DNA from 3 places in the Streptomyces sp. RG80 genome. Region 3 is predicted to be linked to each of the others. Evidence: predicted binding sites of a transcription regulator. Region 3 holds the regulator's gene; each other region holds the start of a gene.
The links. Region 3 encodes HrcA, which represses chaperone genes, less so after heat shock. Its sites were predicted from a motif close to TTNGCACTCNGNNNNNCNGAGTGCNAA; they were not measured.
Positions count from the first base shown of each region.

Region 1: a site for HrcA is predicted at 2,211-2,237, ahead of groL (chaperonin GroEL). Genes of this name have one in related genera too.
Region 2: a site for HrcA is predicted at 1,204-1,230, ahead of groES (co-chaperone GroES). Genes of this name have one in related genera too.

Region 1 is NZ_JBEAAJ010000008.1:146,096-150,064, reverse strand. Features, by position in the region: gene ABKA17_RS27575 (NADH:flavin oxidoreductase) at 1-258, opposite strand, end outside; gene groL (chaperonin GroEL) at 461-2,083, opposite strand; gene ABKA17_RS27565 (cold-shock protein) at 2,452-2,658, opposite strand; gene ABKA17_RS27560 (MoaD/ThiS family protein) at 3,100-3,375, opposite strand; gene thrC (threonine synthase) at 3,468-3,969, opposite strand, start outside.
Region 2 is NZ_JBEAAJ010000001.1:128,375-132,343, forward strand. Features, by position in the region: gene ABKA17_RS00675 (polysaccharide deacetylase family protein) at 1-334, shown strand, start outside; gene ABKA17_RS00680 (polysaccharide deacetylase family protein) at 331-1,137, shown strand; gene groES (co-chaperone GroES) at 1,375-1,683, shown strand; gene groL (chaperonin GroEL) at 1,801-3,429, shown strand; gene ABKA17_RS00695 (ester cyclase) at 3,508-3,969, opposite strand, start outside.
Region 3 is NZ_JBEAAJ010000007.1:301,859-305,827, reverse strand. Features, by position in the region: gene ABKA17_RS25105 (nitronate monooxygenase) at 1-882, opposite strand, end outside; gene dnaJ (molecular chaperone DnaJ) at 1,039-2,175, opposite strand; gene hrcA (heat-inducible transcriptional repressor HrcA) at 2,176-3,195, opposite strand; gene ABKA17_RS25090 (MBL fold metallo-hydrolase) at 3,347-3,969, shown strand, end outside.

The DNA of each region.
Region 1 (3,969 bases), on a different contig from region 3:
GAAGCGCGGGACGCGGTTGCTCTCGCCCGCCGAGTCGTGGCCGACGTACGTCCCCTCGGTGACGATCAGACCGACGCCCGCGGCGGCCCGGCGCGCGTAGTACGAGGCCACGTCCGCGCCCGGGACGCCGCCCGGGGAGAACATGCGCGTCATCGGCGCCATGACGATGCGGTTGGGGACGTTCAGGCCGTTGATCGAGATCGGCCGCGAGAGGATCTCGGCGGCGCGGGAGGCGGGGGCGGGGACGGAGGCGGTCACGCGGGGGCTCCTTGGAGGTGACTCATCTGACCAGTTGGTATGTGCGTACGCATTGTTGCACCTCCTTAACTAACTGGCTGTGTGGCGCCTCACACCCCGCCTCACACCCCGAAAACGCCCGAGGGCGGCACCCCCTGCCTGCGCAGGAAGTGCCGCCCTCGGAAAGGACGTTGATCAACCGGAGCCGAGGCTCCCGGGTCGATCAGAAGTCCATGTCGCCACCCGGCATGCCGCCACCGGCGGGCGCGGCGGCCTTCTCCGGCTTGTCGGCGATGACGGCCTCGGTGGTGAGGAAGAGCGCGGCGATGGAGGCGGCGTTCTGCAGGGCAGAGCGCGTGACCTTCGCCGGGTCGATGATGCCTTCCTTGACCAGGTCGACGTACTCACCGGTCGCGGCGTTGAGGCCGTGACCCGGGGTGAGGTTGCGGACCTTCTCCACCACGACGCCACCCTCGAGGCCGGCGTTGACGGCGATCTGCTTCAGCGGGGCCTCAAGGGCGAGCTTGACGGCGGCGGCGCCGGTCGCCTCGTCACCCTCGAGCTCCAGCTTCTCGAAGACACCGGAAGCCTGGAGCAGGGCCACGCCACCACCGGCGACGATGCCCTCCTCGACGGCCGCCTTGGCGTTGCGCACGGCGTCCTCGATGCGGTGCTTGCGCTCCTTGAGCTCGACCTCGGTCGCGGCACCGGCCTTGATGACGGCGACGCCACCGGCGAGCTTGGCCAGGCGCTCCTGGAGCTTCTCGCGGTCGTAGTCCGAGTCGCTGTTCTCGATCTCGGCGCGGATCTGGTTGACGCGACCGGCAACCTGGTCCGCCGAGCCCGAGCCGTCGACGATCGTCGTCTCGTCCTTGGTGATGACGACCTTGCGGGCGCGGCCCAGGAGGTCCAGGGTCGCGTTCTCCAGCTTGAGGCCGACCTCCTCGGAGATGACCTCGCCGCCCGTGAGGATGGCGATGTCGCCGAGCATGGCCTTGCGGCGGTCACCGAAGCCCGGGGCCTTGACGGCGACGGACTTGAAGGTGCCGCGGATCTTGTTGACGACCAGGGTCGACAGGGCCTCGCCCTCGACGTCCTCGGCGATGATCAGCAGCGGCTTGCCCGACTGCATGACCTTCTCCAGGAGCGGGAGCAGGTCCTTGACGGAGCCGATCTTGGAGTTGGCGATGAGGATGTAGGGGTCGTCGAGCGACGCCTCCATCCGCTCCATGTCGGTGGCGAAGTACGCCGAGATGTAGCCCTTGTCGAAGCGCATACCCTCGGTGAGCTCCAGCTCCAGACCGAAGGTCTGGGACTCCTCGACGGTGATGACGCCTTCCTTGCCGACCTTGTCCATCGCCTCGGCGATGAGCTCGCCGATCTGGGTGTCGGCGGCGGAGATGGAGGCCGTCGAAGCGATCTGCTCCTTGGTCTCGACATCCTTCGCCTGCTCGAGCAGGGCACCGGAGACAGCCTCGACGGCCTTCTCGATACCGCGCTTGAGAGCCATCGGGTTGGCACCGGCGGCCACGTTGCGCAGACCCTCGCGCACCAGGGCCTGGGCCAGGACGGTCGCGGTCGTCGTGCCGTCACCGGCTACGTCGTCCGTCTTCTTCGCGACTTCCTTGACCAGCTCGGCGCCGATCTTCTCGTACGGGTCCTCGAGCTCGATCTCCTTGGCGATGGAGACACCATCGTTGGTGATCGTGGGGGCGCCCCACTTCTTCTCGAGGACGACGTTGCGGCCCTTGGGGCCGAGCGTCACCTTCACGGCGTCCGCGAGCTGGTTCATGCCGCGCTCGAGGCCGCGCCGCGCCTCCTCGTCGAACGCGATGATCTTGGCCATGTGAAGTGGTCCCTCCAGGACTGGGGGTGATTCCTTCGGACCGCGCCCGCGCCCGCGACGGACGGCTCGCCTGCCTCGTGGTTCCTTGCCCCACCCGGCTTGCGGGCCTCACCGACCCGGTCCTTCATTGTCACTCTCACCTTCAGAGTGCTAACGCCAATGATTAGCACTCGACCCCTGCGAGTGCAAGCGCCTCTCAGGGATCGGCCAGGCCCCGCACGGGGTCCGGGGCAGGTGCCGCACGGGGTCCGGGCAGGTGCCGGAGGGGGGTCCGGACATGCCGGAGGGCCCGTACCCATGACTCCCCATGGGGTACGAGCCCTCCGAAAAAGAACGAAGAACGACGCTGCAGTTACCCGGCGCGTGCTTCAGCCTGTCGCAAGGCGAACCATGTCCGCCTGCGGCCCCTTCTGGCCCTGCGAGATCTCGAAATCGACCCGCTGACCTTCCTCGAGGGTGCGGTAGCCGTCCATCTGAATCGCGCTGTAGTGGACGAATACATCCGCACCACCGTCGACCGCGATGAAGCCGTACCCCTTCTCCGCGTTGAACCACTTGACGGTGCCCTGAGCCATGCCTAACTCCCCTATTACTGGCCCTTGCACAGATCCACACTTCGTGGATCCGGGTCAGACCTCACCCCCCACGGATTGGGGGCGTGCGCCGGAACGCGTCGACCGCGGCTGAATGTATCTGTCCAACTGCCGTCTGCAACAGGTCAATCGGACGAGAATTCTGGACGCGAAGGGTCCGGAATGTAGTGAGAATTCGCCCGAATTCGGGGCAAGTCGGGCCCCACAAAAGGCGCAAAATTCGCAAAAGAACCGCACACTTTGGCTACTTCTCGTCGCAAGTGGAGCGAGAACTCATATGCGGATGGCATGGGGGGTGCAGCAGCTTCCCCAACTGTACCGCGCTCAACCATAGAGAATTGCCCCCTCCGTTTCTCTCACGGAGAGGGCAATTCGATGAACTCTTGGTAATCGACGTTACCGAGGGTAACGATCGACGGTCGGTCAGCCTCCGGCGACCGCCGGAATGATCGAGACTCCGACCCCGTCCGGGGTGGCCGTGTCCAGGCCCTGCTCGAAGCGGACGTCGTCGTCGTTGACGTACACATTGACGAAGCGACGCAGCTTGCCCTGGTCGTCGAGAACGCGGGCGGCGATGCCGGTGTGGTTCTTCTCCAGGTCGGCGATGACCTCGGAGAGCGTCGCGCCCTCGGCGGCGACCTCGGCCTGCCCGCCGGTGTAGGTACGCAGGATGGTGGGGATGCGGACGGTGACGCTCATGTTCAAGACCTCCGGTCAGGTAGACGCGCCCCAAAGGGGCGCGGGGAACTGCGCGACCAGCCCCCACCGGCCCGCAGACGAACAACGGCCTCCTAGACGAGACCGGCCTCACGGAACGAATCGAGGTTGGGTCGGATCGTCGCCGTAAGACCCGTACCCGCCACCGCGTCCAGGGTCTTCAGTCCGTCGCCCGTGTTCAGCACAACGGTCGTCAGCGTCGGGTCCAGCAGACCGTTCTCGATCAGCTTCTTCGTTACACCGACCGTCACCCCACCCGCGGTCTCCGCGAAGATGCCCTCGGTGCGGGCGAGCAGCTTGATGGCGTCCACGATCTGCTCGTCGTTCACGTCCTCCACCGCGCCACCCGTACGCCGGGCGATGTCCAGGACGTACGGCCCGTCGGCCGGGTTGCCGATGGCGAGGGACTTGGCGATGGTGTCCGGCTTCTGCGGCCGGACCACGTCGTGGCCCGCCTTGTAGGCGACGGACACCGGCGAGCAGCCCTCGGCCTGCGCACCGAAGATCTTGTACGGCTTGTCCTCGACGAGCCCGAGCTTGATCAGCTCCTGGAGCCCCTTGTCGATCTTCGTGAGC
Region 2 (3,969 bases), on a different contig from region 3:
GCGGGAGATCTGCGGCATGCAGGACGTCATCGAGAAGCGCTACGGCAAGCGGCCGCTGCTGTTCCGCCCGCCCTTCGGCAACTACAACGAGGACACGCTGCGCGCCGCGAAGTCCTGCGGGGTGAAGTACGCGCCGATCTGGAACGAGGAGGTCTTCGTCGACCGCTGGGACTACCGGGAGTGGGACCGGAAGATCCGCCCGGGTGACATCGTGCTGAGTCACTTCCGCGGCCGGGAGGAGTGGAAGGGCACGATGCCGGACATGATCCGCCGCTTCCTGAACAAGATCACGGCCGAGGGGTACGCGGTGGCCCGGCTGGAGGACTACCTGTGAGGTCCCGGCGTGCGGCGGCCGCGGCTTTGACGGCCCTGCTGCTCACCGGTTGCGCGCAGTCCGCCGCCGGCCCCGTCGCACGGGTCGGCGAGCGGGCCCCGCAAGGCGTGCGCCCGCTGTCCGGCTCGGCCGCGGGCGAGCCGCCGTACGCCCGCTGGGGGCTGCGCGCCCCCCTCGCCCCGGCCCCGCGTCCGGCCGCCCGCCCGGTACTGAAGGGCACCCCGCTGCCGGTGCTCTCCCGCGTCCCGACCCGCGACAAGGTCGTCTTCCTGACCTACGACGACGGCGCCGAACAGGACGAACGCTTCGTCGACCTGGTCCGCGAACTGCGGCTGCCGGTCAGCATGTTCCTCACGGACAGCGTGGTCGGCCCCGGCTACGGCCACTTCGCGCGCCTGCGCTCGGTCGGCGCGTCCATCCAGAACCACACCCTCGACCACCCCGCCCTGCGCGGCCTGCCCTACGCCGGCCAGCGCGCCGAGATCTGCGGCCAGCAGGACAAACTGAAGTCCCGCTTCGGTATCCGCCCCCACCTCCTGCGCCCGCCCTACGGCACCTACGACCCCACGACCCTCCGCGCGGCGACCGACTGCGGCCTCTCCGCGGTCGTCCTGTGGCGCGCGTCCATGGAGGACGGGCGGCTGACGTATCCGCGGGGGCGGCGCCACCTGGGCCCCGGCGACATCGTCTCCGTGGCCTCCCTGGAGACCACGGGCCTCACCCTGGTGGGCCGCACGACACGGCTGCTGCGGGAGATCCAGCGGGCGGGACTGACGGTGGGGCGGCTGGAGGACTACGTCTAGGGACTGTCTAGGAGGCCCGTTTCCGGCCCGCCGGACCCGGAAATCCTCGTGCCGCGCCGCACGGCATTAGCAGTCCGCTTGACCGAGTGCTAATCACGGTCATAGTCTCGGGTCTGGCACTCCCCCCTGGAGAGTGCCAATAGCGACGGGCAGGTCCGGCACCCGCGACGACGGATCCACCTGGTCGCCACCTCAGACAGTTAACCCCGTGAGATCTCCGAAGGGGGAGGTCGGATCGTGACGACCACCAGCTCCAAGGTTGCCATCAAGCCGCTCGAGGACCGCATCGTGGTCCAGCCGCTCGACGCCGAGCAGACCACCGCCTCTGGCCTGGTCATTCCGGACACCGCGAAGGAGAAGCCCCAGGAGGGCGTCGTCCTCGCCGTGGGTCCGGGCCGCTTCGAGGACGGCAACCGTCTTCCGCTCGACGTCGCCGTCGGCGACATCGTGCTGTACAGCAAGTACGGCGGCACCGAGGTGAAGTACAACGGCGAGGAGTACCTCGTCCTCTCGGCTCGCGACGTGCTCGCGATCATCGAGAAGTAAGTCACCTCAAGCACATTGCTTGTGAGCTGCGCCCCGGGCCCCCGCCACCTTATGAAGCCGGGCGTCTGGGGCGCAGTTCGTTTCACCCACATTTTCCGAGAGGGCTGAACCGCTCCCATGGCGAAGATCCTGAAGTTCGACGAGGACGCCCGTCGCGCCCTCGAGCGCGGCGTCAACAAGCTTGCCGACACGGTCAAGGTGACGATCGGCCCCAAGGGTCGCAACGTCGTCATCGACAAGAAGTTCGGCGCGCCCACCATCACCAACGACGGTGTCACGATCGCCCGTGAGGTCGAGCTCGACGACCCGTACGAGAACCTCGGCGCTCAGCTGGTGAAGGAGGTGGCGACCAAGACCAACGACATCGCGGGTGACGGCACCACCACCGCCACCGTGCTCGCCCAGGCGCTGGTCCGCGAGGGCCTGAAGAACGTCGCCGCGGGTGCCTCCCCGGCGCTGCTGAAGAAGGGCATCGACGCGGCCGTCGCCGCCGTCTCCGAGGACCTTCTCGCCACCGCCCGTCCGATCGACGACAAGGCGGACATCGCCGCCGTCGCCGCGCTGTCCGCGCAGGACTCGCAGGTCGGCGAGCTCATCGCCGAGGCGATGGACAAGGTCGGCAAGGACGGTGTCATCACCGTCGAGGAGTCCAACACCTTCGGCCTGGAGCTCGACTTCACCGAGGGCATGGCCTTCGACAAGGGCTACCTGTCGCCGTACTTCGTGACGGACCAGGAGCGTATGGAGGCCGTCCTCGACGACCCGTACATCCTGATCAACCAGGGCAAGATCTCCTCGATCCAGGACCTGCTCCCGCTCCTCGAGAAGGTCATCCAGGGCGGTGCCTCCAAGCCGCTGCTGATCATCGCCGAGGACGTCGAGGGCGAGGCCCTCTCCACCCTGGTCGTCAACAAGATCCGCGGCACCTTCAACGCGGTCGCGGTCAAGGCCCCCGGCTTCGGTGACCGCCGCAAGGCGATGCTGCAGGACCTCGCGGTCCTCACCGGCGCCACGGTCATCTCCGAGGAGGTCGGCCTCAAGCTCGACCAGGCCGGTCTGGACGTGCTGGGCTCCGCCCGCCGCGTGACCATCACCAAGGACGACACCACGGTCGTCGACGGTGCCGGTGACTCCGCGGACGTCACGGGCCGCGTCGCCCAGATCAAGGCCGAGATCGAGAACACGGACTCCGACTGGGACCGCGAGAAGCTCCAGGAGCGCCTCGCGAAGCTGGCCGGCGGCGTGTGCGTGATCAAGGTCGGCGCCGCCACCGAGGTGGAGCTGAAGGAGAAGAAGCACCGTCTGGAGGACGCCATCTCCGCGACCCGCGCCGCGGTCGAGGAGGGCATCGTCTCCGGTGGTGGCTCCGCTCTGGTCCACGCCGCCAAGGTTCTCGAGGGCGGTCTGGGCAAGACCGGCGACGAGGCCACCGGTGTCGCCGTCGTCCGCAAGGCCGTCGTCGAGCCGCTGCGCTGGATCGCCGAGAACGCGGGCCTCGAGGGTTACGTCATCACCTCGAAGGTCGCCGAGCTCGACAAGGGCCAGGGCTTCAACGCCGCCACCGGCGAGTACGGCGACCTGGTCAAGGCCGGCGTCATCGACCCGGTCAAGGTCACCCGCTCCGCCCTGGAGAACGCCGCCTCCATCGCCTCCCTCCTCCTGACGACCGAGACCCTCGTCGTCGAGAAGAAGGAAGAGGAGCCGGCCGAGGCGGGTCACAGCCACGGCCACGGCCACTCCCACTGAGCTCAGTAGCTCGTAGCTCGTAGAAGGCCCGGCACCCCGAGAGGGTGCCGGGCCTTCGCCGTTTTTTGCTCCGCGGTCCTACTGCTCCAGCGCGTCCAGCGCACCCAGCTGCGCCATCAGCCCGAGCCGGTCGTACTGCCACCAGCCCTCGGCGATCTTCCCGTCGGCCGTGCACCGGTGGATGGTGGTCCCGGTCATGGACGCCCGCTTGCCACTGGCCGGGATCCCCATGAAGTCGCCGACATGCGTCCCGTTCCAGGTCCACCGGGTGCACACCCGGTCGCCCTGGGCGATCTGCTCATGGACGGTGAACCCGAAGTCGAACCCGGCCCGCCACGTCTCGATCTCCTCGCGCACCGCGTCGAGCCCCATCACGTCCTGATCGTTGGCGGGATCGTGGTCGTGGTAGTCCGCGTCGAGCAGATCACCGAGCGCCGACAGCTCCCCGCTCCCGGCCAGCGTCTCGAAGAACCGCCGAGCGGTGGTCGAGTAGAGCTGCTCGTCCCGCACCACGTCCAGATCGGTGAAGGTCGGCATCTC
Region 3 (3,969 bases):
GTACGCGGCGGGGGCGTACCGGCCGTGCTCGCGCAGGAAGCGGTTGACGAGCCCGCGGGCGGGGCGCCCGGAGAAGGCGCGGGTCAGTTCGGTGCGCACGAACAGCGGGTCGGTGAGGGCCTGCTTGTGGACGGGCGCGGCGCCGGACTCGGGGGTGGCGAGGAAGGCGGTGCCGAGCTGGGCGGCACTGGCACCGGCGGCGAGGACGGCGGCGATCTGGCTGCCGCGCATGATGCCGCCGGCGGCGACGATCGGGATGCCCACGGTCTCGCGGATCTGTGCGACGAGCGAGAGGAGCCCGATCCCGGTCCCGTCGTTCTCCGGGACGTCGCGGTGGGTGCCCTGGTGGCCGCCGGCCTCCACGCCCTGCGCGATGACCGCGTCGGCACCGGCGCGCTGGACGGCGAGGGCCTCCTCGGCGGTGGTCGCGGTGACGAGGGTGAAGGTGCCGGCGCGGCGGAGGGCGTCGAGGACGTCGGAGCTCGGGATGCCGAAGTGGAAGGAGACCACCGGCACCGGGTTGTCGAGCAGGACGGCGAGCTTGGCGTCGTAGCCGTCGTCGCGGCCGCTGTCCGGGTCCCCGAGCTCGGTCTCGTACCAGGCGGCCTCACCGGCCAGCTGGTGCGAGTAGACGTCGACGGCGGCGGGGTCCGCATATTCGGGCTGCGGCATGAACAGGTTCATACCGAAGGGCCGTCCGGTCAGTCCCCGCAGCTGCTTGATCTCCTGGTACATCCCGTCGGCCGTCTTGTACCCGGCGGCCAGGAAACCGAGCCCCCCGGCGTCGGACACGGCGGCGGCGAGCTGCGGCACGGAGACACCGCCCGCCATGGGGGCCTGCACGATCGGATGGGGGAAGAGATCGGTCAGCGCGGAGGACATGCCCGCATGGTGCCACGTCCACCGAACAAGTCCGAATCCGGCCTTCCACTGGCATAGTCCAGTGGAATGGGCGGCGGGTGAGGGGGCTGAGCACTGGCCTGGAACCAGTGATTTTCAGCCCCTCGCCACCCCACGGTCAGCGACCGTTGAACGCGGTCACCGACCGTTGAACGCGTCCTTCAACCGCGAGAACAGCCCCTGCTGTCCCGGCTGGAACTGCCCCGTGGGCCGCTCCTCGCCGCGCAGTTTCGCCAGCTCCCGCAGCAACCGCTCCTGCTCCGGGTCCAGCTTGGAGGGCGTCTGCACCTCGACGTGGACGATGAGGTCGCCCCGGCCCCCGCCCCGCAGATGCGTGACGCCCCGCCCGTGCAGCGGGATCGACTGACCTGACTGTGTGCCGGGCCGGATGTCGACCTCCTCCAGCCCGTCCAGCGTCTCCAGCGGCACCTTGGTACCGAGCGACGCCGCGGTCATCGGGATCGTCACCGTGCAGTGCAGGTCGTCCCCGCGCCGCTGGAACATGTTGTGCGGCAGCTCGTGGATCTCGACGTAGAGGTCACCGGCGGGACCACCGCCGGGTCCGACCTCGCCCTCGCCGGCGAGCTGGATCCGGGTGCCGTTGTCGACACCGGCCGGGATCTTCACGGTCAGGGTCCGGCGCGAGCGCACCCGTCCGTCGCCCGCGCACTCGGGGCACGGCGTCGGAACGACCGTCCCGAACCCCTGGCACTGCGGACACGGCCGGGACGTCATGACCTGGCCCAGGAACGACCGCGTCACCTGCGACACCTCGCCGCGGCCACGGCACATGTCACACGTCTGGGCCGAGGTCCCCGGCGCCGCGCCCTCACCGCTACAGGTGGAGCAGACGATGGCCGTGTCGACCTGGATGTCCTTCGTGGTGCCGAAGGCCGCCTCGTCGAGCTCGATCTCCAGCCGGATCATCGCGTCCTGGCCCCGCCGCGTACGCGACCGCGGGCCCCGCTGGGACGCCGTACCGAAGAACGCGTCCATGATGTCCGAGAAGTTCCCGAACCCACCGGCTCCGAAGCCGCCCGCGCCACCGCCGCCCGCCTGGGACAGGGGGTCGCCGCCGAGGTCGTAGACCTGCTTCTTCTGCGGGTCGGAGAGCACCTCGTACGCGGCGTTGATCTCCTTGAACCGCTCCTGGGTCTTCGGATCGGGGTTGACGTCCGGGTGCAGCTCGCGAGCGAGCCGCCGGAAGGCCTTCTTGATCTCTTCCTGCGACGCGTCGCGGCGCACGCCGAGAACGGCGTAGTAGTCCGTGGCCACTTACGACTCCGCCAGGATCTGTCCGACGTACCGTGCCACTGCGCGTACCGCTCCCATCGTTCCCGGGTAATCCATGCGGGTCGGTCCGACCACGCCGAGCTTGGCGACTGCCTCGTTGCTGCCCGAACCGTAGCCGACCGACACCACGGAAGTGGAGTTGAGTCCCTCGTAGGCGTTCTCATGACCAATACGTACGGTCATGCCCGAATCACCGGCCTCGCCAAGGAGTTTGAGGAGGACGACCTGCTCCTCCAGGGCCTCCAGGACGGGCCGGATCGTGAGGGGAAAGTCATGTCCGAAGCGGGTGAGATTGGCGGTTCCGCCGATCATCAGCCGCTCCTCGTTCTCCTCGACGAGCGTCTCCAGCAGAGTGGAGAGCACCGTCGAGACAGTGCCGCGGTCCTCCAGGTCGAAGCCCTCGGGGAGGTCCTCGACGAGCATCGGCACATCGCTGAAGCGCCGGCCCGCGACCCTGCTGTTGAGCCGGGCCCGCAGATCGGCGAGGGAGGCCTCGCCGAACGGCGCCGGGCAGTCGATCATCCGCTGCTCGACCCGCCCGGTGTCCGTGATCAGCACGAGCATCAGACGCGCGGGGGCGAGGGCGAGCAGTTCGACATGGCGCACGGTGGATCGCGTGAGCGAGGGGTACTGCACCACCGCCACCTGCCGCGTGAGCTGCGCGAGCAGCCGTACGGTGCGGGCCACCACGTCGTCGAGGTCGACGGCGCCGTCGAGGAAGTTCTGGATGGCGCGCCGCTCGGGCGCGGTCATCGGCTTGACGCCCGCGAGCTTGTCGACGAAGAGCCGGTAGCCCTTGTCGGTGGGGATCCGCCCGGCACTGGTGTGCGGCTGGGCGATGAACCCCTCGTCCTCCAGGGCCGCCATGTCGTTGCGGATCGTCGCCGGGGAGACGCCGAGGCTGTGCCGCTCGGTGAGGGCCTTGGAGCCGACCGGCTCCTCGGTGCCGACGTAGTCCTGGACGATGGCGCGCAGCACCTGGAGCCTGCGTTCACTCAGCATCGCGCGCACCTCCAGAAGTCGTTCCCTCGGTTCCCCGCCTGGCACTCTGTCCGTCCGAGTGCCAGCGCTCCCCGGCCCAGTGTACGGCGGTGGGGTACCGCCCCGGCAAGGTCGGTCCTGCCGTGACCGCTCGTACGGCTAGCGTCGCCGTATGACGGTGACTTGGGAAGAGCTCGGGTGGGAGCGGGTGGCGGCCGGGGTGGGCCGGTGCCGGCTCCCTGGCTGGGACTGTACGGCGGGGCTGGTCGTCGGGGCGGAGACGGCCCTGCTGATCGATGCCGGGTCGAGCCTCGGGGAGGGCGCGCGGCTGCGGACGCAGGCCGAGTCGCTGGCCGGGCATCGTGTGACCCATCTCGCGCTGACACACCCCCACTTCGACCACGTGTTCGGTGCGGCGGCCTTCGCGGGGACGGAGGTGTTCGGGCCGGTGGGCATGGACACGCTGTTCGAGCAGCACCAGGCCCGCGAGGAGCTGCGCGCGGACGCGATCCGCAACGGCCTGGAGGAGCGGCTCGCCGACGAGGCACTGGACGCCCTGGTCCGCCCGCGCCACCAGGTCTCCGGCGAGTGGACCCTCGACCTCGGCGGCGGCCGCCAGGTCCTGCTGGCCAACGTCGGCCCCGGCCACACCGGTCACGACCTCGCGGTCCTGGTGCCGGGCGCCCCGGAGGTGGTCTTCTGCGGCGACCTGGTCGAGGAGTCCGGCGAACCGCAGGCGGGCCCCGACGCCGTACCGTCGCACTGGCCGGCGGCGCTGGACCGGTTGCTGGACCT